4 regions of the Paraburkholderia sp. RL17-337-BIB-A genome follow, and region 1 is predicted to be linked to each of the others. Evidence: riboswitches for the same ligand, from Rfam matches in the RefSeq annotation. Region 1 holds a riboswitch; each other region holds the start of a gene.

Region 1 (7,785 bases):
TGCAATACCGCCGGACGAGGACCGTCCCAAACAGCGGCCCAATCCACCGACAGCGGATCGAACAGATGATCCATCTGCAGATCGCGCGCCAATGCATCGATCAAACCGGCCTTGGCGCCGTGACCATCGCCAACCGGAAAACGGCCCAGCGCAAGCAACGTATCGCGTCGCTGCACACCCTCAGGCGATTGCCCGAACGTGTGCAAACCATCGCGAATCTGCGCTTCCTTCAATTCACACAGCCAGGCATCGACGCGCGTCAGCAGCACGTCCTCATCGTCCTGACCGGTCGGTTCCGCGAGACTCAGTTCTTCATGCAGCTTATGCTCGACGATGGTCGCGAGAATCGTGCGCCTCAGCAGCTTCGAACGGCGCGGATCGACCATCAGCGCTTCATAGTATTCGTCGACCTGGCGTTCGAGGTCCTGCAATGGCCCATAGCTTTCGGCGCGCGTGAGCGGCGGCATCAGATGATCGATGATGACGGCCTGCGTTCGACGCTTCGCCTGACTGCCTTCACCCGGATCGTTGACGATGAACGGATACAGATGCGGCATCGGCCCGAGGATCAGATCGGGCCAGCAGGCATCGCTCAGCGCGACGCTCTTGCCCGGCAGCCATTCCAGATTGCCGTGCTTGCCGACATGCACGACCGCGTCAATACAGAACTGATGACGCAGCCAGAAGTAGAAAGCCAGATACGCATGCGGCGGCACGAGTTCGGCATCGTGATAGCTCGCGTAATCGCCCTGCTGCCGTGAACGCGACGGCTGAATCCCGACGAACGCATGCCCACAGCGCCAGCCCGCAATCATGAAACGGCCGTGCCGCAACGTCGGATCCTGTTCGGGGGAACCCCAGCGTGCGTTCAGCGCATCGCGCGCTTCACCGGGCAATGCGTTGAAGTACACGAGATAGTCGTCGAGCGCGAAGCTTTGCAACGCGGGCCGCAAGTCACGCACGACCGGATCGTTGGTCACGCCTTCGGTCAGCTTCTTCAACAGCGCGTCGCCGTCGGCGGGCAACTCTGCGAGACGATATCCCTCATCGCGCAACATCGACAGAATGCCGACGACCGAGGCCGGCGTATCGAGCCCCACACCATTGCCGATGCGCCCTTCGCTCATCGGATAGTTGGCGAGAATCAGCGCGAGCTTCTTGTCCGCGTTGTCGAGCGTGCGCAGACGGCACCAGCGGCGGCTCAGTTCGGCCAGAAAGCCGACGCGCTCGAGGTCCGGTCGATAGCGGACTACATCGACCTGGGTGCGCGGACAACGATAGGCGAGGCCCTTGAAGCTGATTGCCCGCGTGATGATGCGGCCGTCCACTTCCGGCAGCGCGATATGCATGGCGATATCGCGCGAATTGAGGCCCTGATTGTCCTTGACCCAATCTTCGCGATTGCCGCCGCTCAGGATCACCTGCATCACCGGCGCGTCGCCGGCGAGCGCAAGCGGCTCGGGGTCGTCGATGGCCGAGGCGGCGAATGCGGTCGTATTCAACACCAGCGAGACATCATGTTGCGCGCACAACTGCTGCACGACGTCGCGGCTCATCGCATCTTTCAGCGAGGTAATCGCGATCGGCAGCGGATTTAAGCCTTGTGCTTCAAGCGCCTCGATCAGCGCGTCGAACACTGCTGTATTGGCCGCTTGCAGATGCGCCTTGTAGAACAGAATCGCGGCAACCGGCGCATCCTCACGCCAGCGCGCCTGCCAGGCGGAAATCGTCGGCGTATCGCGTTCGGGATGGTAGAGCGTCGCGGCAGGCAACGCGCGCGGCGGCGCAGGTTCGCGCCCCCAACCAAACGAGCGGTATGCGATAAAACGCAGGAACGCCTCGGCATTCTGCGGGCCGCCTTCACGCAGATAGCGCCATAGCTGATGACACAGTTCGGCGTCGGCGGTGCTGCGCGCGAGCAGGTTCGGATCCTCCTGCAGATCGCCCGAAAACATCGCGAGCGTCTGCTGCTTGCGTTCGGCGAGCGCGACCACCTGTTCGATGCCGTACGGCCAATACGCCTCGCCGCCGAGATGATCGACCACCACGACACGCGCATGCTGCAACACGTCTTCGACATAGAAATCGACTGAAGCCGGCTGGCGCAAATAGGTGACGTTCGCGAGCCTTATGCTCGGAAAGCCCTCGCCCAGACGAGGCACCACGCTCGCGAGCAGCGACAGCGTGGTATCGGCGGAACTGAGCACCACGATATCGGCGGGCTGCTGATCGATACGGATCACGCCTTGCGTATCGTCGACAAAACCGCCCGGCGTGGTGCGCAGCAGATGCATGGCCGGTTACGCCTGTTGCGGCTGGGTGCTCGCCACGACGCCCAATGCGGCGTCGAACGCCTGTTGCAGCGCGGCCTGGTCGAGGTCTTCACCGATCAGCACGAAGCGGCTTTGCTGGCCCTCGCCCGCTTCTCCGGCTTGCCAGCGGCGGTCGAAGTAACTATCGAAACGACGGCCCACGCCCTGGATCACCAGACGCATTGCCGCACCCGGCAATGCCGCAAATCCTTTCACGCGGTAAATCGTGTTGGTTTCGACGAGTCCGTGCAACGCCGCGATCACGGCCTCGCGCGACGAAACATTCGCGTGGACGACCACCGAATCGAATTCGTCATGGTGATGATCGGCGTCGTCAGCCGAACCATGGTGATCGTGGCGCAGGTGAATCGTTTCCTCCGAGGCCGCTTCGAGGCCCAGCAACGTATGCAGATCGAGCTGGCCCATCTGTGCGCGCACGATCTTCACTTGCGGCGGAATTTCGTCACGGATGAGGGCTTCAACAGAAGCTTGATGCGATTCGTCGAGCAGATCGGTTTTGTTCAGAATCACCAGATCGGCCGCCGACAATTGATCTTCGAACAATTCGTGCAACGGCGATTCGTGATCGAGATTCGGATCGGCCTTGCGTTGCGCATCCACCGCGACCGGATTGTCGGCGAACTGGCCGCGCGCCGCGGCCGGGCCGTCAACCACGGTGACGACCGCGTCGACAGTAAAGCTATTCTTGATCTGCGGCCAGTTGAACGCCTGCACCAGCGGCTTCGGCAACGCGAGACCGGAGGTTTCGATCAGCACGTGATCGATCTGCTCGCGGCGCTCCACCAGCTTTTCCATCACCGGAAAAAACTCTTCCTGCACGGTGCAGCACAGACAGCCATTCGCGAGTTCATACAGTTGCCCTTCGGTCTCGACGCCGTTGTCATCGCAACCGATCCCGCAACCCTTGAGGATTTCCCCGTCGATGCCGAGTTCGCCGAACTCGTTGACGATCACCGCGATGCGCTTGCCGCCCGCATGCTGAAGAATGTGCCGCAGCAGCGTGGTCTTGCCGCTGCCGAGAAAGCCCGTGACGATCGTGACGGGGATCTTGCGCATCTGAGTTTGCATCGTGAGGTTATCCGTAGGAGCTGCGCGGCACGCCGGCGCGGAACGCGCCACCGCATCCCCGCAGTGGACGTTCTTCGTATTCTGGCCGGTATCCGGGCTGACGAAAGCGCCGCTTCCCCTTCCCGGGCGAGTGGTTTCTCGCCCAGTGGTCATATGCCGACGCGGCCTTGCGCGTGGACATCGAAGCCGGCTCCGCGGCGCCAGGCAATCAACCTGGAACCGCTTTTCGCTTACCGTTGCGGGGGCAGCACAGGTTGACCCGATCCGTTGCAGGTGGGCACCCTGTTTCCCGTTTAACTGCATGCGCACGAGCGCGCATGCGAGCACCAAAGTGCGTGCGAGTTTAGGCGCGCGGCTCCGTGCCGTCAAGGAAACGCGGGCGCCGGCAGGGCCTTTCCGCAGTGCCGGCGCGGCCTGCCGTGTGCTATCGTATGCGCGCGTTTGGTGCCCGCACATGCGTTCGCATGTGCAGTTAAACGGGAAACAGGCCGCGCTCGCCGCGCTCAACCTGTGCTGTCCCCGCAACGGTAAGCGACCTGCGGTGCATTTGCATCGCGCATGCGTTTTTGATGCCACTGTCTGACGAATCCTGACGGGAAGGCAAAACGCATGAGGCCGTCAGCCCGGATACCGGCCAGACGCGGAGGCAGTGAATGTCACGCTGCCGGCCGCCGGAATCCGCGAGGGACGGAATTGAAGGCGCTGAAGCACGACATGGCGCGGCCGTTGACGTTTTCCTGTGGGAAACGCGGCGAGTGGCGTTTTTTGTCGCGCGTAATCCGTAGCACCGCATGACCTCAATTTCCGCCGCCTCCGGCCTCATCAAGCCTCAACCGCTCCCGCTTGTCACGACATGGCGTGCGCCATGCACGCGGCGATGAGCCGCGCCTGGCTGATCGGCGCCGGCCCCGGCGACGTCGAACTGATGACGCTCAAGGCGACCCGCGCTCTCGCGCAAGCCGATGTGATACTGGTCGACGATCTGGTGAATCCCGACGTGCTGCAATTCGCGCGCGCGAACGCGCTGGTCGTGTATGTCGGCAAACGTGGCGGGCATCCGTCGACGCCGCAGGCCGGCATCGTCGCGCAGATGCTCGAGCACCTGCAGGCCGGGCGCAGCGTCGCGCGTTTGAAGGGTGGCGATCCGTTCGTGTTCGGCCGTGGCGGCGAGGAACAGCAGGCGTTGCACGCGGCGGGTATTGAAGTGGACGTGATCAACGGCATCACCGCCGGGATTGCAGCGCCCGCGGCGATCGGGATTCCGGTCACGCATCGCGATCACGCGCAAGGCGTGGTGTTCGTCACCGGACACGGCGCCGGCAGCGGCGAGCCGGACTGGGCCGCGCTCGTCGCCACCCGGATGACGCTGGTGATTTACATGGGCATGCGGCGGCTGAACGATATCGTCGGCGCGTTGCTCGCGGCCGGCATGAGTGCCGATACGGCGTGTGCGGCGATCGAATCGGCCACGCGTCCCGAGCAACGGCACGTGCTCGCACGGCTCGGCGAGTTCGCGGATGCGGTGTCGCACGCCGGGCTGGGGTCGCCGGCGATCGTGGTGATGGGTGGCGTGGCGTCGTTGGCTTTGGCGCGGGATGCTGTGAATGCGGGTGCGGTGAAAGCGGATGCGGTGAAAGCGATGGGTGCGACAAACACGGCGAACTCTGCCGGAGCGACGGACGCTTCGGACGCTTCGGACGCTTCGGACGCGCAATGAAAACACTAACCGTCGGCATCGGTTGTCGCTTGCATAGCTCGGCCGAGCAGATCGAAGCGGCTGTGCGTGCCACACTCGGCTCGCATGCCTTCGATGAAATCAGCACGATTGCCTCGGTCGACACCAAAGCCCACGAAGCCGGTTTACTTGAATTCTGCGCACGTCATGCGTTGCCGCTGAAATTGTTCAGCCGCGAGCAGATTGCGGCGATATCCGTGGACAATCCATCGACGGCCGCACGCGAGCATCTCGGCGTAGACGGCGTCTGCGAGCCGTGCGCCTTGCTCGCCGCGCTGGGGGACCTTCATGTGACCAGCAGCACGCCGCATGCCGCCCATGCATCGGTTGCGTCAGCTGCCTTAGATGCCGCAGTTGCCCCAAATGCGTCACTTGCCCCACTTACCTCCATCGCGCCCGCCCCTCTCACTGCACGCCTGCTCGCGCGCAAAACCGTCCACAACGGCATCACCGTGGCGATAGCATCGACCACCGCGCGCCCCGCGCGCGAACAAACAAACACCGACCCTCACCAATAGGACCTGCCATGAAGACCGACCCCGAATCGCATCAACGCATGACCGAGCGCCGGCGCGAAGGCCACGAGAAAAAGCAGGCCAGCGCCACCGTCGAAAAAGGTCTGCTGATCGTCAACACCGGCACCGGCAAAGGCAAGACCACGGCAGCGTTCGGCATGGCCGTGCGTGTGCTTGGACACGGCATGCGTCTCGGCGTCGTGCAATTCATCAAAGGCGCGCTGCATACCTCGGAGCGCGACTTCCTCGGTGCGATCGCCAATTGCGACTTCGTCACGATGGGCGACGGCTACACCTGGAACACGCAGAATCGCGACGCCGACATCGCCACCGCGCGCAAAGGCTGGAACGAAGCGCGCCGCATGATCGAAAGCGGCGACTATCAGATGGTGATTCTCGACGAACTGAACACGGTGTTGAAGTACGAATACCTGCCGCTCGACGAAGTGCTGTCGGTACTGAATGCGCGGGCGCAGATGCTGCACGTGGTGGTAACCGGCCGCCACGCGCCGGACGCGCTGATCGAAGCCGCCGACCTCGTCACCGAAATGCGCATCGTCAAACACCCATATCGCGAGCAAGGCGTGAAAGCGCAACGCGGCGTGGAGTTCTGAACAATGTCCACGTCCCCCAAGCGTACGTCCTACGGGAAGTCCCCCAAGGGAACATCCTTCGGGGCGGCCGCCAAGGACACTTCCATCGGGACGTGCCCCGCCCTGTTCATTAGCGCGCCGGCGTCGGGCCAAGGCAAGACCACGATCACCGCGGGTCTCGCGCGCTATCACCGGCGGCTCGGGCGACGCGTGCGCGTCTTCAAGACCGGCCCCGACTTTCTCGACCCGATGATTCTGGCGCGTGCCAGCGGCGCGCCGGTCCTGTCGCTCGATCTGTGGATGGTGGGCGAGTCGGCCTGCCGAAACCTGCTCGCGCAGGCGGCGGCCGAAGCGGACCTGATCCTGATCGAAGGCGTGATGGGTCTGTTCGACGGCACGCCGAGCAGCGCCGACCTGGCAACCACGTTCGGCGTGCCGGTCCTCGCGGTGATTTCGGCGAAAGCGATGGCGCAGACCTTCGGCGCGGTCGCCTTCGGCCTCGCGCAATTCAGGCCGCAAGTGCCGTTTTACGGCGTGCTAGCCAATCGCGTCGGCTCGCCAAGGCACGCGCAAATGCTCGAAGAAGCGTTGCCGCCCGACCTGCGCTGGTGCGGCCACATCACCGGCACCGACGAAATCGGCTTGCCCGATCGCCATCTAGGCTTGCATCAGGCCGAGGAGATCGCAGATCTGGACACCCGCCTCGATCGCGCCGCCGATGCGCTCGCGCAAACCGCGCTGGCTGAATTGCCGCCGCCGGTCGAATTCGGCGCACCTGTGCCCGAAGCGCTGCCGCGTCTTCTGGCCGGCAAACGCATCGCCATTGCGCGCGATGCCGCGTTCTCGTTCATCTATCCGGCCAACGTCACGCTGTTAGAGGCGCTCGGCGCGCACATCGACTATTTCTCACCGCTCGCCGATGAAGCCCTGCCGCAGCACGCCGACGCACTGTATCTCCCAGGCGGCTACCCCGAACTGCATGCGGCATCGCTGGCAACCAGCACGCGCAGTGCCGCAACAATCCGTGCGCACGCCGCAGCAGGCAAACCGCTCGTTGCCGAATGCGGCGGCATGCTCTACCTGCTCGACCAACTCACCGACACGCACGGCACCACGACGCCGATGCTCGGCTTGCTGCCCGGCCATGCGACGATGCAACCGCGCTTTACCTCGCTCGGCATGCAACAGATCGACGGTCTGCACGGTCCAGTGACCGGCCACACCTTCCACTATTCAAAGCTGACGACGCCGCTCACGCCGCTGCGTTCAGCCACCCGGCCGCATAGCGATGCCCCCGGCGAGGCCGTCTTCCGCGCTGGCTCGATCGTGGCAACCTATATGCATGCTTATTGGCCCTCCAACCCGGCCTTCACGGCCGCCCTGTTCCATGGCGAAGCCTTTTAACGATTCCGAACGCGAAGCCGTCTACCGCGCGATTTACGAACGGCGCGACATGCGTCATTTCGTGCGCGAGCCGGTCGACCCTGCCGTGTTGCAACGCCTGCTCGACGCCGCGCATCACGCGCCGAGCGTCGGCTTCA
Region 2 (7,785 bases), on a different contig from region 1:
GCCGCGCCCGCCTGCATCGCGGCAAGCGCCTGTTCACGCGTCATCGCCGGTTCGTGCGCAAAGTTGCGCGTGCCGGCCGCAAGCGGAATGTCGATGAGACCGTCAGCCGACGGCAGCGGTGTCGCGATGCCTGAGTTGACCACCTCGAGCTCGATGCCGGACACGCGGCTCAAGGCATTGATCGCCGCGCCGCCCGCGAGAAAGTTGGCGACCATTTGTGCGGTCACCGCTTGCGGATAAGGACTCACGCCTTCCCGCGCAATCCCGTGGTCGCCGGCAAACACGATCATCGCCGGACGTTCGACCGTGGGGTGCGTCGTGCGCTGGATCAACCCCATCTGGCGCGCGAGCGCCTCGAGCCGCCCAAGACTGCCGGGCGGTTTGGTCTTGGTATCGATGATGTGTTGCAGGTCGGCACGCAGCGTTTGATCGAGCGGTTCGACTTCGGTCAATCCCTGCAAACCTGGCAAAGAAGTCATAGAGGTTTCTAAAAGAGAGTGTGGGTTAAAGCGCTTAGCCTGCCGGCATGTCATTAGCCGCAGGCGATTCGTGACGCGAGCGCGGCGCGGGAATCAGCGCCTCATACTCGCCGTCGCGAATCAGAATCAACGGATAGCCGAACGCGCGGCTTGTCAGCGTGGGTGTCAGCACGTCGTGCACCGGCCCGGCATACGCGCCGCCGTTGCCGTCGAGCAGCAACGCATGGGTCGCGAAGCGGCGCGCGAGGTTCAGGTCGTGACACGAAAACATCACTGTACGCCGAGGCTCGTGGGTCCAGGCCGTCAACGCTTCGAGACAGTCGATCTGGTGGTGCAAGTCCAGATGCGAGAGCGGTTCGTCGAGCAGCAACAACGGCGCCTCCTGGCACAATACTGCCGCAAGCGCCACGCGTTGACGTTCGCCTCCCGAAAGCGACAACACGTCGCGCGCAGCGAATGCCGCAAGGCCCAATGCGTCCAGCGCGGCATGCGCGGCAACGCGGTCGGCCTCGCCCTCCCAACCCCAGCCGGTCAGATGTGGAAAGCGGTTCAGCATCACGATATCGAGCACGCTCGCGCTGAAGGCGTCCGCTGCGCTTTGCGGCAGCAGCGCGCGACGCTGCGCGAGCGGCAACGGCAGCCAGTCGGCGAGACGCACACCGTCCAGTTCGACGTGACCCGCCGACGGTTGCGTCAGACCCGCGAGTGCGGACAGCAGTGTCGTCTTGCCCGCACCGTTCGGTCCGGCAATGCACCAGATCTCGCCTGCATAGAACGTATGCGTGAATGCGTCGAGCAGGGTGCGCATGCCCGCGCGCAGGGTCAGGCGTTGCGCGCTGAGCGCCGCATGCTGGGCGTTATAGGCGTTCATCATCGACGTTTGCGCAACAGCATCCACAGAAACACCGGCACGCCGACAATCGACGTGATGACGCCGACCGGCAATTGCGCCGGTGCAATCACGGTACGCGCAATCAGGTCCGCGCCCATCACCGCGACACCGCCACCGAGCGCCGCGGCCGGCAGCAGCATGCGCTGATCATTGCCGAACGCAAGCCGCAGCATGTGCGGCACCACCAGGCCGACAAAACCGATCGTGCCCGCTGTAGTCACGGCCGCTGCGGCCGCCAGCGACGCCACCAGATACACGCGCAAACGCAGCGGCATCACGGCGACGCCGAGCGCCTGCGCGGCGGCGTCGCCGCGCAGCAGAACATTCAGACGCGGCGCAACAGGCACGATCGCCACGAGTACGACGACGAGCACCGCGAGCGCCGTCCACGGCATCGCGCCACCGTTCAGATCGCCGGTCAGCCAGAACAGCATGCCGCGCAGACGATTGTCCGGTGCGAGGTTGAGCAGCAAGGTAATGACAGCGCCCCAACCGGCCGCGATCACCGCGCCGGTCAGCAGCAAACGCGGCGACGTGTCCTGCGGCACGCCGCGCCACAGCTCGCGGCGTGCGAGTCCGAGCACCAGCAGAATCGATACGAAGGCCCCGGCGAACGCGCTGGCATCGACGAGCCACCACGCGCAACCGGCGATCATCGCGACCAGCGCGAAGCTCGCCGCGCCGCCCGACACACCTAACACATAGGGTTCGGCCAATGGGTTACGCAAGAGCACTTGCAGCAATGCACCCGCGAGCGCAAGCAAGGCGCCGCATGCAAAGCCGGCCACCGCCCGCGGCAAACGCAGCGTGCGCACGATTTCGCCGGCAAGATCGGCGGACTCGACATGCGAGGCATGCGACGGCAGCAACGCCGCCAATACCCGCGCAGGCGCCAGCGACACACTGCCGAGCGCGAGCGACGCCAGCAGCACGAGCAGCGCGATTCCCGCGAGCACGAGCCAGATCGCGGCCGCGCGCTTCGCGCTCATCACGCGCAGCGTGGTCGCGGGCAGCGGGCTCGAGCTGCGGCTCACCGGCACGTTCTCATGGAAGGACGTTCGTCACTGCCGCAGCCAACCGACCGTGACATACGCTCCGCGCCGCGGCGAGTGATACAGGTAGGCCGTTTCATAGTCCTTGTTCAACAGGTTCTGGATTTGCGCGGCCACGTACTTCGCCTTCTTGATTTTATAGCGCGCCGGCAAATTCGCTACACCATAGCCGCTCAGCGCACCGCTGCTATCTTCGCGGTCACCGCCAACGTATTCGAGTCGTGGGTAGCGTGCTCGGCCCGCTTCGCCGCCGGCCAATGCGTATGAGGTACCCGCGGAGGCACCCACGCTGTTTACGTTTTCGTGGGGACGCCCCTCGCCCTCTGGCCGACATCCGGGCTGACGACACATCGATCCCGCCTTCCCACGCGTGGCGCGCAGTGGCACACTCGCATGTTCGGCTTCAAACACGAGATCAGAATCGACCTGCGTGCTGCATGCCGTATGCGGTCACTTACCGTCGCGAGGACAGCGCGGGTTCGCGCGTTCATGCGAACGGCGCGCCCTGCTTCCCGTTTTAACAGAGCGCACCCGAACAAGCGCACTGAACTGCGCACTGTGAAATGCGCGCGGGCGCCAGAGTGCGGCCAGTTTAGAAGTGGCCTTCGGGTCCGTCAAGAATGGTTAATCTATGTGCAATCCGTTCTGTTCTGTGCAGGTTATTGTCCGATGTCCGCATCGTTTTTCATCGTAGGTTCGATAAAAGCCTGCACAAAGCGATGTTGTTACGTCTCGAAACGAGACAATTGTCGGAACGTGCGGCATTCCGCGCTAAAATGCGATGTCTTTAGAGGACGCAGCAGATGCTCACCGAACTCGAAACACTTTCACAGAATATCGGCAAGCTGATCGCGATCAGCCAACGCCACAATGAAGCGCGGCTCGCGCTCGAAGATCAGCTCGCCCAAACGCGCGCCGAAGCAGAGGCCACGCGCACTGAACTCGCGTTGATGCGCGAGGAGCGCGATGCACTGCAAGCAGAACGCGACGCGCTGTCGGCAAAGATCGACGACGCACAAGTGCGCCTGAACGCGATCCTCGAAAAGCTGCCGCGGGCTCGCGCGCACAGCGAGCCGGACAATCAGCTCGATCTGCTCGAGACCCCGCCGCATGAGGTCGAAGCGGAGAGCGGCGTCACCCGCCACGGAGAAAATGCATGACCACCAAGCAGATCGAAGTATCGATTCTCGGCGTGCCCTATCGCCTTGCCTGCTCGCCCGAAACTGAAGGCGCGCTGCTCGAAGCGGTGGCACGCGTCGACGCCGAGATGTCGAAGATCCGCAACAACAGCAATGTGCGCGGCACGGATCGCATTGCCGTCATGGCTGCGCTGTCGCTGGCATCGGAACTGCTTAAGCTCCAAACGAGCGTGCGGCACGGAGAAGCATTTCCCGCAGAAGAAATCCGGCGTACAATGCATCAAATGAACGAACAACTGGGTACTGTGATTCAGCAGTACAGCATGCAGTAAGTATCTTGTAGCCGGTCCTGAGATCGGCTGCGGATTCAAGCGAAGTGCATGAGCCAAGACTCATGCAAACGTTTTTGAATTCAATCGGTTTGACTTCCCTGCCTGGTTCGCCAAGGTCATATATTCCTTGAACCAATGCCATGTGCACGGTTGTGGAAATTTGTAGCACGGGTGTGCGCGTCACTCTGTCTGATGTACCCGAAGTGCTGCTAACTGCGACCAATTCTGAACCCCCGGTTCAGGATGCCGGCCTAGCGGCTAAGGCGGGGACCCTATTCAAACGGCATCGGACTTCGGTTCGGTGCCGTTTTTCTTTGGGCCTCGATTTTCTTCCGCATCAACCTCTTAACGTTCAATTCGATTCATGCGCTACTGGCTAATGAAGTCCGAACCGGACGAAGCAAGCATCGATCATCTCGCCCACGCACCGCAGCACACGCTGCCGTGGACCGGCGTGCGCAACTATCAGGCGCGCAACTTCATGCGCGACATGATGCAGGTCGGCGACGGTGTGCTGTTCTATCACTCGAGCTGTCCTGAGCCAGGCATTGCGGGGCTCGCGGAAGTATCGTCGACCGCCTATCCGGACCCGACTCAGTTCGACAGGAAGAGCCCCTACTACGACTCGAAATCGTCGCAGGAAACGCCGCGCTGGCTGCTGGTCGATGTGGTGTTCAAGAAGAAGATCCCGTTGATTCCGCTTGCCGCGCTGCGTGAGCATGAGGAATTGAAGGACATGCGCGTGCTCGCCAAGGGCAACCGCCTGTCGATCACGCCGGTGACTGAAGCCGAATGGCGCTTCATCACCAAACGTCTTGTTTGACGGTGCATACGCGCATACGACGTGGCGTCGCTTGAATGTCGCTTGAATCATGCGCAATTCTGCGCGGGCATGAAGGCAAGCGTTGAGCAAACGTCAAATTAGGGAACCAAGCTAAGGTTACAAGCGCCTAACGGACTCGCAAACGTTGTGCCATCGCACGGCGTTCGCTTCAATCGTGCACCACTGTTCAAGCAAGGAGTCCAGGAATGACGAAAAACACCGCACGTGCACTCGCTCTCGCGCTCGTATGCGCCGCCCCTGCCGCGCTCGCACTCGCGCCGGCCATGGCCCGCGCGCAGAGCGTGACGCAGTATCAGCCCGCGGGCGTACTGTCGCTGAATGCGCAGGCGAGTGCGGAAGTGCCGCAAGACGTCGTCGACATCACGCTGTTCTACGAACAGGAAGCGAGCGATCCGTCCGCGCTGACCTCCACGCTGAATCAACGCGCCGATGCAGCGCTGCAAAAAGCCAGGAGTGTGAGCGGTGTCACGGCCCGCACCGGGTCCTTCTCGATCTACCCGTCCACCGATCGTGACGGGCGCATTTCCGCATGGCGCGGCCGCACGGAAGTCGTGCTCGAATCGCACGACTTCGCCGCGGTGTCGAAACTCGCGGGCCAGATGGCATCGATCATGCAGGTCGGCAATGTGCAGTTCTCGCTGTCGCCTGAAACGCAGCGTGCTGCTGAGCAGAAGCTCACCGGTGAAGCCATCAAGTCATTCCGTGAGCAGGCCGCTTCGTCGGCGCAGGCGTTCGGCTATAGCGGCTATTCGATTCGCGAAGTCAACGTTGGGCACAACGGCGTCATGCCGCGTCCGATGATGATGATGAGTGCCCGTGCCATGGGCGCCGATGCGAAGGCATCCGCGCCGGTACCGCTCGAAGGCGGTACGTCGACCGTGACGGTCAACGTGTCGGGCTCGGTGCAGATGAAGTAGCGCGTTCTATGCTAGATGTGCTTGTGTTGAGGCAAGCAAGGTCAAATAAAAAGCCACGGCATGCCGTGGCTTTTTTCATGGGTTGCTCACTACGATAAAACGTGGCGGGCAGTTCGCGCTAACGGACCGCGCGGGCTTTGCGGCGCGTCGACAACTCGAACCGTACCCGTACGATAAACTGCCGCGCTCAGTTCGCGCCGACCGCTTGCGCCGGCTCACGCCGCGCACGGCGATAGGACCACACCAGCATCCCGATGCCCGCAAGGATCATCGGCAGCGAGAGCCATTGGCCCATCGAGAGGCCCATTGCAAGCAGGCCAAGGTAGTCGTCCGGCTCACGCGCGAATTCCACCGTGAAGCGTGCGAGGCCGTAGCCGATCAGGAATATCGCGGAAATCGCGCCCATCGGCTTCGGCTTGCGCGAGAAGAAGAACAGCACGAAGAACAGCGCGACGCCTTCGAGCGCGATCTCATACAACTCCGACGGATGACGCGGCAGCATGTGATATTGCGCGAACACTTCGTTCAAATGCCACTGCGCGGCCAGTTGCGGATGCGCGGTGAGCCACACGGCGTCGTCCGGCGCGGCGCCTGGGAACAGCATCGCCCACGGCGCCGACGGGTCGGTCACACGGCCCCACAACTCGCCGTTGATGAAGTTGCCGAGGCGCCCTGCCGCGAGCCCGGTCGGCACCATGGGCGCGACGAAATCGGTGACCTGCAGCCACGAGCGTTTGCGCTGATACGCAAACAGCACCATCGCCAGCGTCACGCCGAGGAAGCCGCCGTGAAACGACATGCCGCCCTCCCACACCTTGAAGATGTCGAGCGGGTGAGCGAAATAAAAACTCGCCTTGTAGAACAGCACATAGCCGAGCCGGCCGCCGAGAATCGTACCGAGCACGCCGTAGAACAGCATGTCGTCAATATCCTTCGCGGTCCAGCCTTGCGCCGCAACGTACGGCAAACGCAGCCGCAGCCGACCGACGACGATCGCCGCGATGAACGCAACGAGGTACATCAGTCCATACCAGCGCACAGCGAGCGGCCCCAGATGAATGGCAACGGGGTCGAAATTCGGGTGAATGAGCATCGTGTTGTTATGGGCAGTTCAGGTTCAGAAGCGGATTTCTAATGGATTTCAGGTGCAGCCAGCGGTTTGCGCACCATGCGGCGCATGCGTTGGACGGTTCGGCTGGCAATGCGTTCGCGGCCGCGCCGAACCTAAATACGAGGCGCCGCGTACTGCGCCCCGGCGGTGGCCGCATGCGCTCGCACGATTTCGATGAAGCCGGCCAACACCGGGCTCACCTCCTCCGTGCGCCAGACCAGCCCCGTCTCGATCGCCGGCACCGATTCGGAGAGCGGCCGATACACGACACCGGTGCGGCGCAGATTACGCAGCGATTGCGGCACCAGTGCGACACCCATTCCGGCTGACACGAGGCTCACGATCGTCTGCATCTGGATCGCCTCCTGGCCGATGTGAGGTGCCAGCCCCGCCACGCCGTAGCAATCCATAATGATGTCATAAAAGCCTGGCGCCAGACGTCTTGGGAAGATCACGAGCGGCTCGGCGGCGACGTCGCGCAGGCTGATCGGTGTATCGAGCCACTCGGCTTGTGGGTTGTTGTGCGACCCGGCGGCGACTTTTGTTGCGGGTTTTGTAGCGGGTTTTGCGTCGGCTTTTGCGTTGGTCCCCGCGTCAGACCCGGCTGCGCCTCCCAAACGCGCCGCCATGTCCGACGACATCGCGATCACCAGCGGCTCACGCGCGATCGGCAGCCATGACAGCTGCGTGGCGTGGCGCGACGGCAGCGGCGCAATGACGAGGCCCGCGTCGATGCGCCCGGCCACCAGTTCGTCGACCTGCACGTCGCTGGTGGCTTCGGTCAATTCGAGGCGCACCCGCGGATGGCGCGCGCCGAAATCGCGCAGCAGCAACGGCAGCAGGCCGTAATCGGCCGTCGAGACGAAGGCCAGCGAGAGCACCCCCGCCTCGCCTCGAGCGAGGCTCTGCGCCAGTGGCTTCAGTCCCTCGGCGCTCGCCAGCAGGCGCTGCACTTCGGGCAGCAGGTCAGCCCCCACCGAAGTGAGCTCCACCGAACGCTTGGTCCGTGCGAACAACAC
Region 3 (7,785 bases), 680 kb from region 1:
ACATCTCCACTGCGTCGCCAGAGGAAGCTGCTCAACTTAAAGATGAGGCTGCGATGGCAAAAGCAGAGAGGACGGAACGATGCCGATATTGACTCGCGATAATTTTGTAACGGCGCTAATGGAGTTCGTTGCACTGCAATCTGCTTTGCAAGACAAACTCTTCAAAAGCAATGCCACAGCTCAAGATTGGAAATATCTGACTGATCTGCCTCGCTATGGATGTGTACATGCCCAATGTGCTAAGTGGAATTACTCTCGACATGGCTTGGGCGTAAGGTTTGAGAATGAAGATGGCATTGTTGTTGATGTGCACAATCACATTTTGGAAAAAGGTGTCGTTGACGCCCATAGAATGAACGAATTTATCCTTTCGAAGCATGCGAACTTGGTGTGCAATCCAGATTTTTATAGCGAGTGCGAAGAGAGGCTCAAGGATGCCGAGATGATCGGGGTGGTTGGGAAAATAGATGGAGAAGAAAAATGTTGGATATTGCTACGCTGGCCCCGATAGACGAAGGCCACCTAATTCCGCTTCTCTTTCATTGCTTCGGTTGACTATGTGACCATGCACTACAACTTCGACGATCGGCGTAATCTGCGCGCACAAGTGATCAATGAGGATGTAACGGATGCAAAGGGGAGATTGCTTGGAGCGCACGGTATTGGGCGTGGGATGATACAAAGAAAGTCATCAGCGAGGCCGCCCGCAAGGCTGGTATCAGGAACCCGATCCGCTTCCAGGGGCAGTATTATGATCACGAAACGGGGCTGCACTATAGCCGGTATAGGTACTATGATCCCAACACCGGCCGGTTCATCAGCAAGGATCCGATTGGCCTCGCGGGGGGCTGAATGCGTTTGCGTATGCGCCCAATCCGGTGCAGTGGATCGATCCGCTGGGTCTGAGTGGCATAACGCCACCAACGATAACGGCAAGCGACATTACTGATAGGACGCGCACAGAGATTCGTGATTTAGCAAATCAGAAGGGACTTGTTTTGGCTAAATCGGATGCGACAGGCGCACCGATAAAATGGAAATGCCCGTGTACAGGGAAAGAGCGTTTGAGGTTGGATCGAGGTCATAAAGACCCGGCAACAGGGTTGCCATCCAACGATCCTAAAGCGGCCGTTGACCATGTGCATGCATACGATCCGACAGGTAAAGTCAAGGTTGTATCGCCAGATGATGGAAACCCGCACTTCCCGACTACAGGTGAATAGAAATGCAACAAAATACATCGAATCAAGACTATTTCGAATCGAGCGATGGAGCTGTCCGGATATGGATTGAACAAGGATCGTCTATCCATATCAAGGCCGCGACAAAAGAAAACGATCCTGTCGAGCTATCTGAGTCGGAGGCACTTGAGATAGCGGAAATACTTAGGTGCTTTGCCAGCCGAATTTAATTTATTTGGTAATCGAAGGGCGGTGTGCGGCCCTTCGTCACGTGTCATTGCCCGATTATAAATTCGAGGTGTTCGGCCCGGAGCGGTTTCTGTGTCGTTGGCGCTCAGCTTCCTGTGCGAGCCATACGCCGCGCAGTTCGTCATTCTCGGCCTTGCGCTCAATGGCCCGTTGTGCGCGCTCACGCGCCCTGGCGGCCTCATCGTATTCTGGGGGGCGCCGTGAGGCATTGCCGGATGTAGTTAACCGAGACATTGACGCGCTGGCCGGTGCTGAAGAGATTGCCTGCGCCTAGCCACCTGTCGATATGCTCCCATGGCATAAAGGGCTGCTGCGGGCGCGGTGGTGTATCCAGTGAATAGCCATCTGGCGCATCGCGCAGCGTGACGGTAATCCTGCCACTACGCGAACGCGCCGAAAGCCGATGAACTGAACCGCACGCGCACCCATGCGGACGGCGGCGTGGAGTTCATCAACGGCACCGCACGCGCGGAACAGGTGGTGCGTTTCCGCTATGACGTGTTCGGACGGCGCACGATGAAGGAAGTTGAACGGGCCGGTGGCGGGGTCGATCGCACGGTGTTTACGTGGGACGGCGACGTGCTGCTGATGGAGGAACGTTTCCACGAGCCGTTGCGACCAACGCGCGACGTTCGTCCGTATCGCTATCGCTCGGCGCGGCTGGTGCGTGAGGATCCGAACGATCCATATTCGTTGCCTGTCGCGCAGCGCATGCATACGCTGGCTGAAGAGCATCAATGGCAGGCCGCATCGATTTATCTGTATGAAGCGGGTTCGTTTGTGCCGCTTGCGCGGCTTGATGAAACGATAGTTGAACATGCGCATCTGGCGACTGGGACCGACGGGCGCTATGTCCAAATGCCGGCGGTGACGCGACATGTCACGGTGTTTTATCAGAATGACCATTTGGGCACGCCGCAGGAGCTTACGGATGAGTCGGGGAAGGTGGTGTGGCTCGCGCGGTTTAAGGCGTGGGGGGGATGGAAGGATACTTGGAGGGAGAAGCCGGATCCGGTGGGGGGTGGTAATGCGCTGTGTTTTCAGGGGCAGTATCATGATGAAGAGACAGGGTTGCACTACAATTGCAACCGCTACTATGATCCGGCGACCGGCCGGTTCATCAGCAAGGATCCGATCGGGTTACAGGGCGGACTCAACGCGCATCAATATGCGCCCAATCCGCTTACATGGGTTGACCCGCTCGGATTGACAGGGGACGACGTATATCGAGCGATGAAAACCGGAAGCGATGGTTTCCCTATTGCTGAGCCTACGGCGCGTGGACTTGGTGCGCGTCCTGGTGTCGATATTCCTGTCGGCTCGGATGGGATGGTTCACCCAGCCACGGGAGGAATTTCGGTTGCGCCGGGATCAGCGGCTAACCTTCCGCCTCATAGGCGTCCGGCAAGTATGGGCGGCACTGGAAAGGACTGCGCATGCATGCTGAACACGGCGAATCTTCCAAATACCCTCAAGTACGTTCAGGATAGTGCCAACCATGGGACGATCCAGCCGAGTACAAGCATGTCCTTGTCTGACTATCAGGCGGCCCTTGCCTCAACTCGTGACAAATGGGTGAAGTAATGAATGCCGAACTGGATAGCGTGCTAGATAGAGAGCTGCGTGATGCATTGGAGAGGAATTGCGACGTCAATTTACTACGAGCGATTCTTGTGAAATACCGGGAGAAGAATTTTAGTTCGGGATCCGTGTATAGGCTTCTCGACTCCTTGAGGATTGGCGCAACGGAAGACATTGAAGACAGAGTTCTGGAGTTGATGGATATTGTGTCTGGATTCTGTTCTCCCGATATGCGAGTGTGGTAACAACGAAGGGCCGCGATTGCGGCCCTTTGCATGTCTATCCGGTGGTAATGGTCAGTAGCGGGTTATCTGCGCCTGCGCGCGCCATACCTTGCGCAGTTCATCATTGGTGGCCTTGCGCTCAATGGTCCGTTGTGCGCGCCCACGCGCCCTGGCGGCCTCATCGTATTCCGGGGTCACCGTGAGGCTTTGCCGGATGTAGTCAACCGAGACATAGACGCGCTGGCCAGCCTTGAAGAACTTCTCCGCGCCTAGCCACCGGTCGATGTGTTCCCAGGGCATGAAGGGCTGCTGCGGTTGCGTGACTGTTGCAGTCGATGGCGCGTCGGGCGCATCGCGTAGCGTCGTGCTTATGCATAAACGGCGCTGCACTACGACCGGTATCGGTACTATGATCCGACGACGGAGCGGTTCATCAGCAAGGACTCGATAGGGCTCGCGGGCGGCATCAAGCTCTATCAATATGCAAACAACCCCGCACTGCGGCCCTCTCGTTTCCATCCGGCAATGCACAGAGTCCATGCCACGAAAACGCCGCATCAAAACCTCACCCAAAAAACCATTCGCCAACCTATATCAACGCATCGCCTGATCCGAACAAGAAAACCACAATCACAGTGACGAACAGCGTACCGCAAACGCCGTAGTAATTGACGTCACCACCACGCATCGCTACCCTTCCGCCTTGATGGTTCCCATCAACCGGGATCAAAAGGGAACGCAGTACGAGCAGCGATGCTCCGAGTCTGCGGCTGTCCCCGCAACTGTAAGCGGCGAGTCCGTGCCATTCATGACCACTGGAGCACCGGGAAGGTCGGCACGTGACGTTGACCCGTGAGCCAGGAGACCTGCCATCAAACCGAGGTCTGCGCAGCCGCATCGGGCGGGGTGTCCCGATGTGCAAGCACCGCCTATGCGGCGCCCGTTGCAACGACAGCCCAAGCCTCAGGATCAGTCATGTCCACCGCCGTTCAAACCGGTTCCCCGCAGGGAACCTTGCGCCGACACGTCGTCGGCATGTATAGCGTTCTCGCCGTGTTGTCAGTCTCCGCATGGCAGGTTGCACAGGCCGCGGACGACACATCGTTGCCACTGCCCGCGCAAGCGTCGGCCGAAACCACGCTGCCGAATATCCTTGTCACCGGCGACACCCAACACCTGCCGCAATCGTTCGACCAACGCTACGCCACGACCCAGGTCCTCACGCGCGCCGATCTCGAGCGTCTGTCCCCGGCCAACCCGAGTATCACGCAAGCGCTCGCCACGCTGCCCGGCGTCACCGTTTCGCAAAACGGCGGCCCCGGCTCCTTCGCTTCAGTCAGCATCCGGGGTTCATCCGGCAGCCAGGTCGCGGTGTTTATCGACGGCATCCGGGTAGGCTCCGCAACCACCGGCCAGGCCGCGTGGGCGGATCTCTCAACCTCCTCGTTCGACCGTGTCGAAGTCATCTCAGGGCCGGCGGCCGCGTCGTTCGGTGCGGCTGCGATGGGCGGCGTCGTGCAACTGTTCACCAATCACGCATCCAATCAGCCGAACCAGACCACGATCTCCGTAGGCGGCGGTTCGAACAAAACCTTCGACACGCAAGTCCGGACCTCCGGCAGTATCCCCTCCACTGGTCCGCTCTCGGCACTGTCCGGCCTGACCTACTCGCTCGGCCTGCACGACTACAACACCGCTGGGATCGATGCGACCCAGCCGTATGCATTCGGTCACGAGGATGGCCGAAACCCGTACCATGCTCAGGACGTGGATGCGCGCCTCGGCTATGCGCGCGACAACTGGTCGCTCTCCACGTTCGCCCTGTACCACACGTCCGATCTTTCGTATGACAGTGGCGGTGGCGACGATCGCCAGCTCGATCATCAGTTGACGACGGGCCTCGCGTTTCACCTGGACATTACGCCGACCACCCAGTTCGACCAGTCGGTGGGCTACGCCACGGACCGCCAGTTCCTCTATGCGAACAATCCCACCATTCCGACCGATGAGATCGACTCGACGCGTTTCAGCACGTCAACCTCGTTGACCCATCAGGAAAAGGCGCTGACGTTGTTCGATCTACCGCTGTCCGGAGAGACGAAGCTCGCCTACGACTTCAGCCGCGAGCAAGCTTTCCTGCCGGTCGATATCCCTCAGGGCGTGCCGACGCGCAACGATTCAGCGGTCTCACTCCATCAGTCAGTCACGCTCGGTGCCCTGACGGTGTTCCTTGCGGGCCGTCACGAGATTATTCAGGGCCGTTCGGTCAATACCGGCAATGTCGCCGTGGCCTATGCGATCACCCCGGTGTATACGGCGCGGCTTTCGTATGGCAATGCATTCCGCCTGCCGACCTTCAACGACCTGTACTACCCAGGCTTTGCGAACCCGAACCTGTTGCCCGAGCGCAGCGACACGATCGAGGCGGCGCTGGACGCAACCACCTCGTTCGGCACCTTCACGGCCGCCGTTTATGACACCCGCGTCCATGACCTCATCTCGTACAACTCCGCGACGTTTCTGCCCGTGAATATTGGACGGGCGCACATCCAGGGCATCGATCTGTCGTACAAGGGCACGCTCGGCAAATCGACGCCTGTCAGCCTCGCGATCGGCCTGCTGAATCCGCAGGACGTGACCGACCAGACGTGGCTTAACCGCCGCCCGCGCCAGACGGCCAGTCTGAGCGTCGATCACACGTGGGACGAGTTCCATCTTCACGCGCTCAGCACCGGCGTCTCGCTGCTTTATGGGGGATCGACCTTCGACGACCAGCTCAACTCGATCTATCTGCCGTCGTACACAACGGTCGCTTTGCGTGCTGCTTATAAGGTCAATTCGCATCTGACCGTGTCGGCGAATCTGTCGAATCTGTTTAATCGACAGTACGTCACTGCATATGGGTACAACACTTTGGGACGTACGGCGTTTGGCAAGCTGGCTTATACGTTCTAAGCGGCAAATGGCCCTCCCGGTGGCATGAACGGCTGGGAGGGCGCCGGTTCCGGTCCACACTCTGAACCGATCGATGGACCATCGCCTGCCCAGGGTTTTTCCTGGTCTCAACCTATGTCGATATCCGGATCATCGAATCGTCGTAGGAGTATGTCCAACTTCTCCAAGTGAAAGGCGAACACACCATGACTACCGGAACCGTCAATCTCCATCGCGTCTTGCGCGCTACGCCCGAACGCATCTATCGGGCCTTCCTCGAACCCGACGCGATAGCGAAGTGGCTGCCGCCCTATGGCTTCACCTGTCAGGTCCATCACCTGGAGGCCCGCGTGGGCGGCACTCACAAGATGTCCTTCCGCAATTTCACCACCGGCAACGGCCACTCGTTCGGCGGCGAGTATGTCGAACTGGTGCCGTTCGAGAAAATCCGCTACACGGACCGATTCGACGATACGAACCTGCCTGGCGAGATGCACGTCACCGTTTCATTGCGGCAGGTGGTCTGCGGGACCGAGGTCACCATCACGCAGGCGGGCGTGCCCGAGGTCATTCCTGTGGAGATGTGCTACCTCGGCTGGCAGGAGTCGCTTGCTCAGCTGGCTAAACTGGTTGAGCCCGAGATTCCGGATTGACTGACGGCGCGGGCATGGGGATGCGGTCTGTTGTTCGGGGTGACGCCCGTGTGTTGATGTAGCCCACGCGTCGCAACATTCGATCGCTGGCGAATTGCAACGGGCTAAAATAGGGCGTTGCCCTTTTCGCACAGACGTGCCCGTCCATGACGATCAAGAGACGCTCGACAATAAGCGAGCTTGCGGAATTAGCCGGTGTTCATGCGTCCACCGTGTCCCGCGTGATGAACCCGGCCACGCGCCACCTGATCGGCGCCGAAGTCACAGACCGTGTGCTCAAGGCCGCCCAGAAGCTCAACTACTCGCCTAACCGGATTGCGGCCACCTTGCGAACCAGCCGCTCGGGCACCATCGGGGTCATCCTGCCGGACATCACCAACCCGATCTTTCCGCCCATCTGCCGCGGTATCGAGGACGAGCTCGCCAAGCGAGGCATGCTGCCGTTGATCGCGAATGCGGCGGGCACGATGGAGCGCAAGCGCTTCGTCGTCGATCAGATGGTGGGCCGGCGCGTCGACGGACTGATTCTCGCCACCGCCGAGCGAAACGACCCAGTGCTCATGCATTGCCTGGAGGAAGGACTTCCGGTCGTCGTCGTCAACCGCAGCGACGATAGCGGCCGCGTGTCCTGCGTGGTCGGCGACAGCCACCTGGCAATGCGGCTGGCCGTCGCTCATCTGACCCAGCTTGGGCACAGCCACATCGCCCACGTTGGCGGCCCCATCGAGCTGTCTACCGGTTTCCAGCGCAAGCAGGGGTTTCTCGACGCGCTCAAGGAAAACAGCCTGAAACTGAGTGCGTGCCCTGTCGTGCAAAGCGACGCTTATTCACGTCCGGCAGGCAAGGCCGCTTGCAGCGCGCTGCTGGAAAAGCGCAAGAAAATCACGGCGATCGTCGCGGGCAACGATCTGATCGCGCTCGGCTGCTACGACGCGCTGCACGCGGCGGGGTTGCGCTGTCCGG
Region 4 (7,785 bases), 1.1 Mb from region 1:
CTCTTCGCTAAAGAGACGTGCGGTGCCGCCGGCTTGCCGCGCGATGCCGTAGACCTGGCTCAAGCCAAGGCCCGTGCCTTTGCCGATCGGCTTGGTCGTGAAGAATGGATCGAACACGCGCGAGACCACGTCGGGGGCGATCCCCGAGCCGGTGTCGGCGACTTCGAGCACGATATACCGGCCCTCCTCGAGCGTTTGATCGGGGGCTGTGCGCTCTTTCACGTGAATGGCGAGCTGACCGCCATTGGGCATCGCGTCGCGCGCATTGATCGTCAGATTGAGGATGGCCAGTTCGAGCTGATTGGCGTCGGCATGGGTCCACATTTCCTCGCAATCGAATTCGGTGGTGTAACGGATGCTCGAGCCGAGCGACACGGTGATGATGTCGCGCATGCCTTGCAGCAAGGTCACCACGTCCACCGCTTTCAGATCGAGATTGCTGTTGCGCGAGAAGGTCAACAACTGCCCCGTCAGTTTCGCGCCTCGCTCGGTTGCACGTTTGACGGTGGCAGCCATGGCGCGAATGCGATCGTCGCTGCCCACCCGCGCGATCAACTCCGAGTTGACCATGATGACGTTCAGCAGGTTGTTGAAGTCGTGCGCGATGCCGCCGGTGAGCTGCCCGAGTGCTTCCATCTTCTGCGATTGCACCAGCACGGCCTGCACTTTGGCGCGCTCGTGAATCTCCATCATCAGCCGGTTGTTGGCGGACGCGAGCTCGTGCGTGCGCTCGGCGATGCGGCTCTCCAGCGAATCGTTGAGTTGCACTAGCGCCTCTTGCGCCTCGATCAGCTCGGCCAGATGGCGGCGCGACTCGTACTGCCGCGAGCGCGCCCGCAGCGCCGAGCCTACCGCGCGCCGCAGCGTTTCCGAGTTCAGCGGGCGCTCGAGGACCACTACGTTGCCGAGCCGCTCGAGCACTTCGAGGCTGCGAGCCGAACGGCGTCCGACGCGATTGGCGGCGAGCAGAATGAAGGGGAAGTCGGACCACGCCGGCTGTTGTTCGAGCCAGTCGAACAGACGCGATGCATGGCCGTCCGCGAGGGCTTCCTCGGCGATCAGCGCGCTGCCCGCGCCGATGCCCAGCGCTTCGGCGAGGACATTGGCGTCACGGCATGCAACGGAGGTACGGGCGTCCTTCTGCAGGACTTCGGCAATCACATCGGCGTCGCGGCCAAACGGCGCCAGGATAAGGACGCGTTGCTCCATATCGTTACTGCCGGGACGTGTCGATGAGACGATCCTGCGCGCCTAGCAGGGCGGTGCTGCCGCGATAGGCAGGCAGGCCGGAGAGCACGCCTTCGAAGTCGCGCAATGCCTCGCCGACTTCCACGCCGCCGCGGCCGAGCCGGAACTGGCGGATCGAGCGTTCGTGCGCGTTGGCACGGCTCTTCACGGCGGTCACGGCCGTCAGTACTTCGCCATGATGTTCGAAATAGCGGAACAGCACGACCACGTCGCTCAAATAGCTGATGTCGAGATCGTTCTGCACTTCGCCGATGATGCCGTGCTGACCGAGCACCAGCATCGTGACGACGCCTTGCTGGTTCAGATAGCCGAGCAATTCATGCATCTGCAGCAGCAGATAGCGCTCACCGGGCATGGCCTGGAGATAGGCGTTCAGACTGTCGATGGCGACGTACTTCACGCCTTTCTTTTCGACCGAGTCGCGCACGTCGCTCGCGAATTCGCCGGGCGAGATTTCTGCCGGATCGATCTGGCGCAGCGTCAGCAAGCCGCTTTCGACGTGCGGCGCGAGGTACATGCCGAGCGTCGCGCAGCGGATCATCAGCGTGGTGAGGGTTTCGTCGAACACGTAGTAGACGCAGCGCTCGCCACGTTCGAGCGCCGCGATCAGGCACGACACCACCGTGGTGGTTTTGCCGACACCCGATGGGCCGATCATCAGCGCGTTGGTGCCGGGAATCAGGCCGCCGCCGAGCAGCGCGTCGAGGCCATCCGTGCCGGTGCTGAGCACGTCGGTCTTGAACGCCGCGTGATGCTCGGCCGCTACCAGCCGGGGATAAACGTGGATGCCGCCGGTGTCGAGCGTGAAGTCGTGATAGCCCTCGCGGAACTTGATGCCGCGCATCTTGGCGACGCGCATGCGCCGCCGGTTGCCGCCGTAGTCGTGCACGAGATTGTCGAGGGCGATCACGCCATGCGCGATGCTGTGCAACTGGACATCGCCGGGGTCCGACGAATTGTCGTCGAGTAGCAGCACCGTGCATTCGCGGGTGGCGAAATAGCGCTTGAGCGCGAGAATCTGCCGGCGATAACGCAACGGGTTTTGCGACAACAGACGTAACTCGGAGAGACTGTCGAGCACGATGCGCGCGGGCTTGAGTTCGTCGACTTGCTCGATGACGTTGCGCACGGTCTCGCCGAGCTCGACTTCGGCCGGGTGCAACACCGTTTGCTCGTAGCGCGGATCGAGGCCTTCGTCGGACAGCAGTTCAAGAATCGTGAACCGGCTGAGGTCCCAGCCGTGGCTGTCCGCGACCGAGATCAACTCGGCGCGTGTCTCGGACAGCGTGATGTACAAGCCCACTTGGCCTTCTGCCACGCCCTTGAGTAAGAATTGCAACGCAAGGGTAGTTTTACCTGTGCCGGGCGCGCCTTCGACAAGGTACATGCGGTGGGGGGTGAAGCCGCCTCCGAGAATGTCGTCGATACCTTCGATTCCGGAGGAGAGGCGGGCCGGCGAAGCGGCAGCAGGTATGTTGGGCATGGCGTAGCGTCTGCGTCGATGAGGGTGTTGTCTTCCGAGCCGGTCCGGATCGAACGCAATTTGTATGCCTACGCGCGCCGGTCTGGCTGTGCCAAAGCGGCTTTACCGGTTTCCGCCAGACCGGCGTGACGCTCGGCATTCGCCACCGGTTCTGAGTTTTGGGCTTTCAACGACGGATTTGACGATGCGCTGCGTTCAAGGCAGTGCACGGTGATCAGGAGCAAGCTGAATGACATTTAATCTTTCCCGGCGTCGGGCGGTGGGGTGCGCAATAGCGGGGGCTGCAATGCTGGCCTTGCTCACGCAACCGGCCTTCGCGGTGCACGCCTACGGGCCGCATCTGAAGCCGGTGGCGACGGTCTCGGATACGCGGTTCACGATCGTCACGCCGCAAGGGCAAGCTGAGTTTCCGCTGTATCTGTCGAAGGATTGGAACGTCGCACAGCCGCAGGTGACACGTGCGGTGATCGTGATTCACGGCAAACTGCGCAACGCGGACGTGTACTTTCGCACCGCGCAGAATGCACGCGAGGCCGCCCACGCGGACGCGGACAGCACGCTCCTGATCGCGCCGCAATTTCTCGCCACGCTCGACTTGCGCGTGCATGACGAACCGGCCGATCTGCTGCGCTGGACCGGCAACGCGTGGTTGGGCGGCGAAGCAGCGCAGGCGCCGCTGGCCATCAGCTCGTACGAGGTGCTGGACGCGATCGTGACGCGCCTCGCGGATCGCAAGCTGTTTCCAAATCTGCGGCATGTCGTGTTCGCCGGGCATTCGGGCGGCGGGCAGGTGGTGCAACGTTACGCGGTGGCGGCGCGTAACGTCGCCGTGCTGACCGCTGAAGGCATCGACGTGCGCTATGTGGTGGCGAGTCCGTCGACGTATGCGTATTTCGACGCGCAACGGCCGAATGCGCAAGGGCTGGCGGCGCCGTTCGATGCCGCGCAGTGCGCCGACTTCAATCAATGGAAATACGGCATGGATAATCGGCCGTCTTATCTCGACGACCGTACGCCCGCGCAACTCGAAGCGACTTATGCGTCGCGCCGGATCGACTACCTGGTCGGCGGCGCGGACGACGATCCGCAGCAAAGCGCGCTCGACAAAACCTGTGCCGCCGAAGCGCAGGGTCCGCAGCGTGTGGCGCGTGCCGAAGCGTATCACCGCTATATCCAGTCGCGTCATCCGGAAGGCCTGAAGCAGAGCTTTCATATCGTGCCGGGCGTGGGCCACAACGGTGCGCGCATGCTGACGTCGGTCTGCGCCCTGTCGGCGATGTTCGACACCAAAGGATGCGAGCAATGATGCGCGGCGCAAAAACGGGCTATGCAGGGCAATGGACTTCGCCGACGAAGGCGTTAGTTGTCGGTATGCGTGGGCACGAAGCGTGCTGTCGCGCTAATGCCATCTGTGAGCCACCTTTCGAAGGACTGCGCCGACATGAACAAGACCAGAATGCTCGCCGCCGCGATTGCCGCTGTATCGCTGAGCGCGTTGCTGCCGTGCAGCGCGAATGCCGACGATGCGCCTAGCCCGTGCGCATCGCTCAAACGAATCGTCGCGGCGGCCCCGGACGGTTTGGCCTCGCTGACGCCGGACGATGGCAAGGGCGTCGCGCAACCCTATGGCGACGACGCGCAATGTTCAGCGAGCGGTGGCAATTACCAATGTACGTGGACGCCGCACCATGACGCCGGTTCCAGTGCGGATGCATTGCAGGCTGTCGCGGCGGACATCGCGTCGTGTTTGCCGGACGCGACGCATGACCAGAATTCGCCGGGACGTCAGCATTTTTATCTCGGGACGCGGGCCAAGCGGACTGATATTGCGTTGACGCGGGCTGATTCGAACAAGCTGAGGTTGGTTGTATCGGGGAAATAAGTCAGCCCATGCGGGTTCGAATGGGTTGTGCGTGCGCGGCGCGCCATACCCATCTGGCCCATTTATCTATTGTCATCGTACTTTCCCCGGCAAAGGGGAGACTTCGGCGACTGTTATTGCGACGCCGGCCACCATGTCCAACCGCGTCGCGTGCGTCGCAACTCGACCATCGAAAGCGGCGCGATCTCGATGCGCGAAAACACCTGCGGCGACGCCCCGAGTGCACGAACGATGGCGGCTCGGATCACCGGTGCGTGCGTGACGGCTACGACATTTTGCGTATCGCGCGCTTCTTCGTCCAACGCATCGAGCCACTGTCCTATCCGTTTCACGAGCCGACTGAAGGACTCGCCGCCGTGCGCGACGGCGTCGGGATCGTGTGTCCATGCGGTGAGATCTTGCGGCGCTTCGATGGCGAGATCGGCGAGGCGGCGGCCATGCCATAGACCGTAGTCGATATCCGCTAGTCCCTCGTGGACCGCCGCGCCGAGACCCAAGGCCGAGGCCGTTTCGCGCGCGCAAACCGAAGGGCTGACGAAAGCCGCCGCATCCTCCGGAATCGACAGGCGCCCACGCGCGGCGCCTGCTTCGGCGAGGCCGCGTGCGTCGAGCGGATCGTCGGCGGGGAAGCGGCCCGCGCGCATCGCCGCGGTCGCTGCGTGGCTGATCAGTAACAGCCTTGTATCCATTCAGTTGATTTCCGTGGAGCCCAGACTAAAGTAAGACGCATGAGGCGCATGCTCTGCGTAGCCGGGACGTCAAGTTTAGCGCGTAGAATAGCGGCACTGCGAAGCACGGAAGCCGGTGAGAGCCCGGCGCGGTCGCGCCACTGTAATCGGCATTCACAAGCCGAAAGCCAGACCTGAGCTTCGCACCATTCCTCTTCAATCGACTATCGGGGCGCGTTACCCCCAGGAGATGTCCATTATGTCCAACGCTGTTTTCGATTCCGCGACCCAGCCCGTCGCTCAACCCACGCCGATTCCGCTGCGTGAGTTGCTGCCTTGGGTCGTGTTCGGCGGCTTGCTGCTGTTGCTCGCGATCTATTTCGTTGGGGCCGAAGAAGGCGCCACGTCGCTCGTGCCTGGCATGTATGTGCATGAATTCGTGCACGACGGCCGCCATCTGCTCGGCTTTCCCTGTCACTAACGGAGTCGAACATGGTTGGTAAATTGTTGGTACGCGGCATGCTTGCGGGCATCGCCGCGGGATTGCTCACGTTCGGCTTCGCCAGAGTGGTGGGCGAGCCGCAGGTGGATCAGGCGATTTCCTTCGAGGAAAAGGCCGACGCCGCCAAAGGCGAAGCGCCCGAACCCGAGCTGGTGAGCCGCGGTACACAAGCGGGGCTCGGATTGTTGACCGGCGTGGTGACGTACGGCGCCGCCTTCGGCGGGCTGTTCTCATTGGTGTTCGCGTTTGCGTATGGCCGCGTTGGTGCGTTGAGTGCCCGCGCGTTGTCTGCGTGGCTGGCGCTTGGCGCGTTTATCACACTGGTCATCGTCCCGAACATTAAATACCCGGCGAATCCCCCTTCGGTGGGTGACCCCGAGACGATCGGGATGCGGACGGGCTTGTTCTTTCTGATGATTGCGATCTCGGTGGCCGCGATGGTGTTTTCGCTGAAGGTGCGGCGTCGGATGGCGCTGACGTTGGGCGCGTGGAATGGCTCGATTGTGGCTGCTGCGGTGTTTGTCGTGATCATTGCTGCCGTGCAGTTGTCGATGCCGGTGATCAACGAAGTGCCCGCGGCTTTCCCGGCGGTGCTGTTGTGGAAGTTTCGCGTCGCGGCAATCGGGATGCAGGTGGTTATGTGGACGACCATTGGGTTGCTGTTCGGCGCAATAGTCGAGCGGAGCAAGCTGCTGGCGCCCGCGAACCGCAGCGCGGCGAAGTCCGCTTACCTTTGATGTGAGAGGCGCGGCCGTGAAGGCCGCGACGAAGGCGCTTACTTTTTGATGAAGAGCGGCCGCGAACGCCGCGGTGAAGTCCGATTACGCCCGATGCAAAGGCGCGACCGCGCCAGCGGTCACGCCGACGTGCAGTACGAGAGAAGCCCAATACATCAAGTACTTGGCGCGCTTGCCAGAATGTTATCCACAGGCTTGCGAACATTTTCTGTGGACAAGTTCCCCGGCCGCATAACGATATGTGAATCGCTTGGTTGCCCGAAGCCGGGACACATCCGACACTCACTCCAATCTCATGCATATCGAGGCTGGAGCCATGTCGAACACGTCAAGCCTGCGCCCATCGTGGGCCATTCATATCGCGGCAGTTCTGCTGCTGGCCGCATCGGCAATCACGACGTCAACGGCAATCGCCGCGCCACCTTCGGGCGAGCCGATCCTGATCGGCGTCAGCGGCCCGCTTACCGGCCAGAACGCTCAGTACGGCGCTCAGTGGAAGGCCGGCTTCGATCTCGCGCTGGATGAAATCAACAGCCACAATGGCATCAACGGCCGCCCGCTGAACTATGTCTTCGAGGACAGCCAGAGCGACCCACGCCAATCCATCACGATCGCGCAAAAATTCGTCAACGATCCGCACATCCTGATCGAACTCGGCGACTTCTCAAGTCCCGCTTCAATGGCCGCCTCGCCGATTTATCAGCATGCCGGCCTCGTGCAACTCGGCTTTACCAACTCGCATCCTGACTTCACCAAAGGCGGCGACTATATCTGGAGTCCGTCCGTCAGCCAGGCCGACGCCCAGCCGCTGCTCGCCGACCTCGCCGTGAAGACGCTCGGCCTCAAGCGTGTCGCCGTGCTCTATCTGAACACCGACTGGGGACGCACCAGCAAAGACGTCTTCGTCAAAGCCGCCAACGAACGCGGCGCGCAAGTCGTTGCGGCCGAAGGCTATCAGCCGGCCGAGAAAGATTTCCGCGCGACGCTGGTGCGCGTGAGCGCTGCCAACCCCGACGGCATCGTGCTGATCTCGTACTACTCGGATGGCGCGCAGATCGCCCGCCAGGCGCGCACGAGCGGCATCAACCTGCCGATCGCCGCAGCCAGTTCGGTGTATTCGCCGAAATTCCTCGAACTCGGCGGTCCGGCCGTGAACGGCGTGGCAACCAACACTAGTTTCTTCCCTGGCGAATCCGGGCCTGAGGTACAGAGCTTCGTCAAACGCTTCGAGGCGAAATATCATCGCGAGCCGGACGCATTCAATG

What was found. Region 1 has a riboswitch for cobalamin ahead of cobW (cobalamin biosynthesis protein CobW). Riboswitches for the same ligand answer to the same signal wherever they lie in the genome.
Region 2: linked by a shared signal. The riboswitch ahead of P0D84_RS15715 (TonB-dependent receptor) and the one ahead of cobW (cobalamin biosynthesis protein CobW) in region 1 are both predicted to bind cobalamin.
Region 3: linked by a shared signal. The riboswitch ahead of P0D84_RS33985 (TonB-dependent receptor domain-containing protein) and the one ahead of cobW (cobalamin biosynthesis protein CobW) in region 1 are both predicted to bind cobalamin.
Region 4: linked by a shared signal. The riboswitch ahead of P0D84_RS35715 (CbtB domain-containing protein) and the one ahead of cobW (cobalamin biosynthesis protein CobW) in region 1 are both predicted to bind cobalamin.

The regions. Positions count from the first base shown of each region.
Region 1 covers NZ_JARESY010000002.1:2,293,857-2,301,641, forward strand. Annotated here, with positions in the region: gene cobN (cobaltochelatase subunit CobN) at 1-2,294, opposite strand, end outside; gene cobW (cobalamin biosynthesis protein CobW) at 2,301-3,401, opposite strand; cobalamin riboswitch at 3,468-3,747, opposite strand; cobalamin riboswitch at 3,827-4,054, shown strand; gene cobA (uroporphyrinogen-III C-methyltransferase) at 4,279-5,118, shown strand; gene P0D84_RS30965 (cobalamin biosynthesis protein) at 5,115-5,654, shown strand; gene cobO (cob(I)yrinic acid a,c-diamide adenosyltransferase) at 5,663-6,265, shown strand; gene P0D84_RS30975 (cobyrinic acid a,c-diamide synthase CobB) at 6,350-7,648, shown strand; gene bluB (5,6-dimethylbenzimidazole synthase) at 7,632-7,785, shown strand, end outside.
Region 2 covers NZ_JARESY010000001.1:3,511,123-3,518,907, forward strand. Annotated here, with positions in the region: gene cobT (nicotinate-nucleotide--dimethylbenzimidazole phosphoribosyltransferase) at 1-479, opposite strand, end outside; gene P0D84_RS15705 (ABC transporter ATP-binding protein) at 514-1,353, opposite strand; gene P0D84_RS15710 (FecCD family ABC transporter permease) at 1,350-2,360, opposite strand; partial or broken gene P0D84_RS15715 (TonB-dependent receptor) at 2,433-2,633, opposite strand; cobalamin riboswitch at 2,732-2,973, opposite strand; gene P0D84_RS15720 (ATPase) at 3,227-3,583, shown strand; gene P0D84_RS15725 (cell division protein ZapA) at 3,580-3,894, shown strand; RNA gene ssrS (6S RNA) at 3,987-4,168, shown strand; gene P0D84_RS15735 (EVE domain-containing protein) at 4,259-4,717, shown strand; gene P0D84_RS15740 (SIMPL domain-containing protein) at 4,924-5,655, shown strand; gene lgt (prolipoprotein diacylglyceryl transferase) at 5,843-6,748, opposite strand; gene P0D84_RS15750 (LysR family transcriptional regulator) at 6,880-7,785, opposite strand, start outside.
Region 3 covers NZ_JARESY010000002.1:2,973,844-2,981,628, forward strand. Annotated here, with positions in the region: partial or broken gene P0D84_RS49190 (RHS repeat-associated core domain-containing protein) at 1-92, shown strand, start outside; gene P0D84_RS33955 (DUF6896 domain-containing protein) at 80-511, shown strand; partial or broken gene P0D84_RS33960 (RHS repeat-associated core domain-containing protein) at 637-908, shown strand; gene P0D84_RS33965 (hypothetical protein) at 1,503-1,634, shown strand; gene P0D84_RS33970 (RHS repeat-associated core domain-containing protein) at 1,872-3,014, shown strand; gene P0D84_RS33975 (hypothetical protein) at 3,308-3,535, opposite strand; partial or broken gene P0D84_RS33980 (RHS repeat-associated core domain-containing protein) at 3,614-3,730, shown strand; cobalamin riboswitch at 3,926-4,123, shown strand; gene P0D84_RS33985 (TonB-dependent receptor domain-containing protein) at 4,271-6,190, shown strand; gene P0D84_RS33990 (SRPBCC family protein) at 6,376-6,822, shown strand; gene P0D84_RS33995 (LacI family DNA-binding transcriptional regulator) at 6,969-7,785, shown strand, end outside.
Region 4 covers NZ_JARESY010000002.1:3,373,248-3,381,032, reverse strand. Annotated here, with positions in the region: gene P0D84_RS35740 (ATP-binding protein) at 1-1,209, opposite strand, end outside; gene P0D84_RS35735 (ATPase domain-containing protein) at 1,214-2,731, opposite strand; gene P0D84_RS35730 (alpha/beta hydrolase) at 2,961-4,037, shown strand; gene P0D84_RS35725 (hypothetical protein) at 4,173-4,613, shown strand; gene P0D84_RS35720 (histidine phosphatase family protein) at 4,727-5,302, opposite strand; adenosylcobalamin (AdoCbl) riboswitch at 5,400-5,487, shown strand; gene P0D84_RS35715 (CbtB domain-containing protein) at 5,541-5,762, shown strand; gene P0D84_RS35710 (CbtA family protein) at 5,774-6,520, shown strand; gene P0D84_RS35705 (ABC transporter substrate-binding protein) at 6,837-7,785, shown strand, end outside.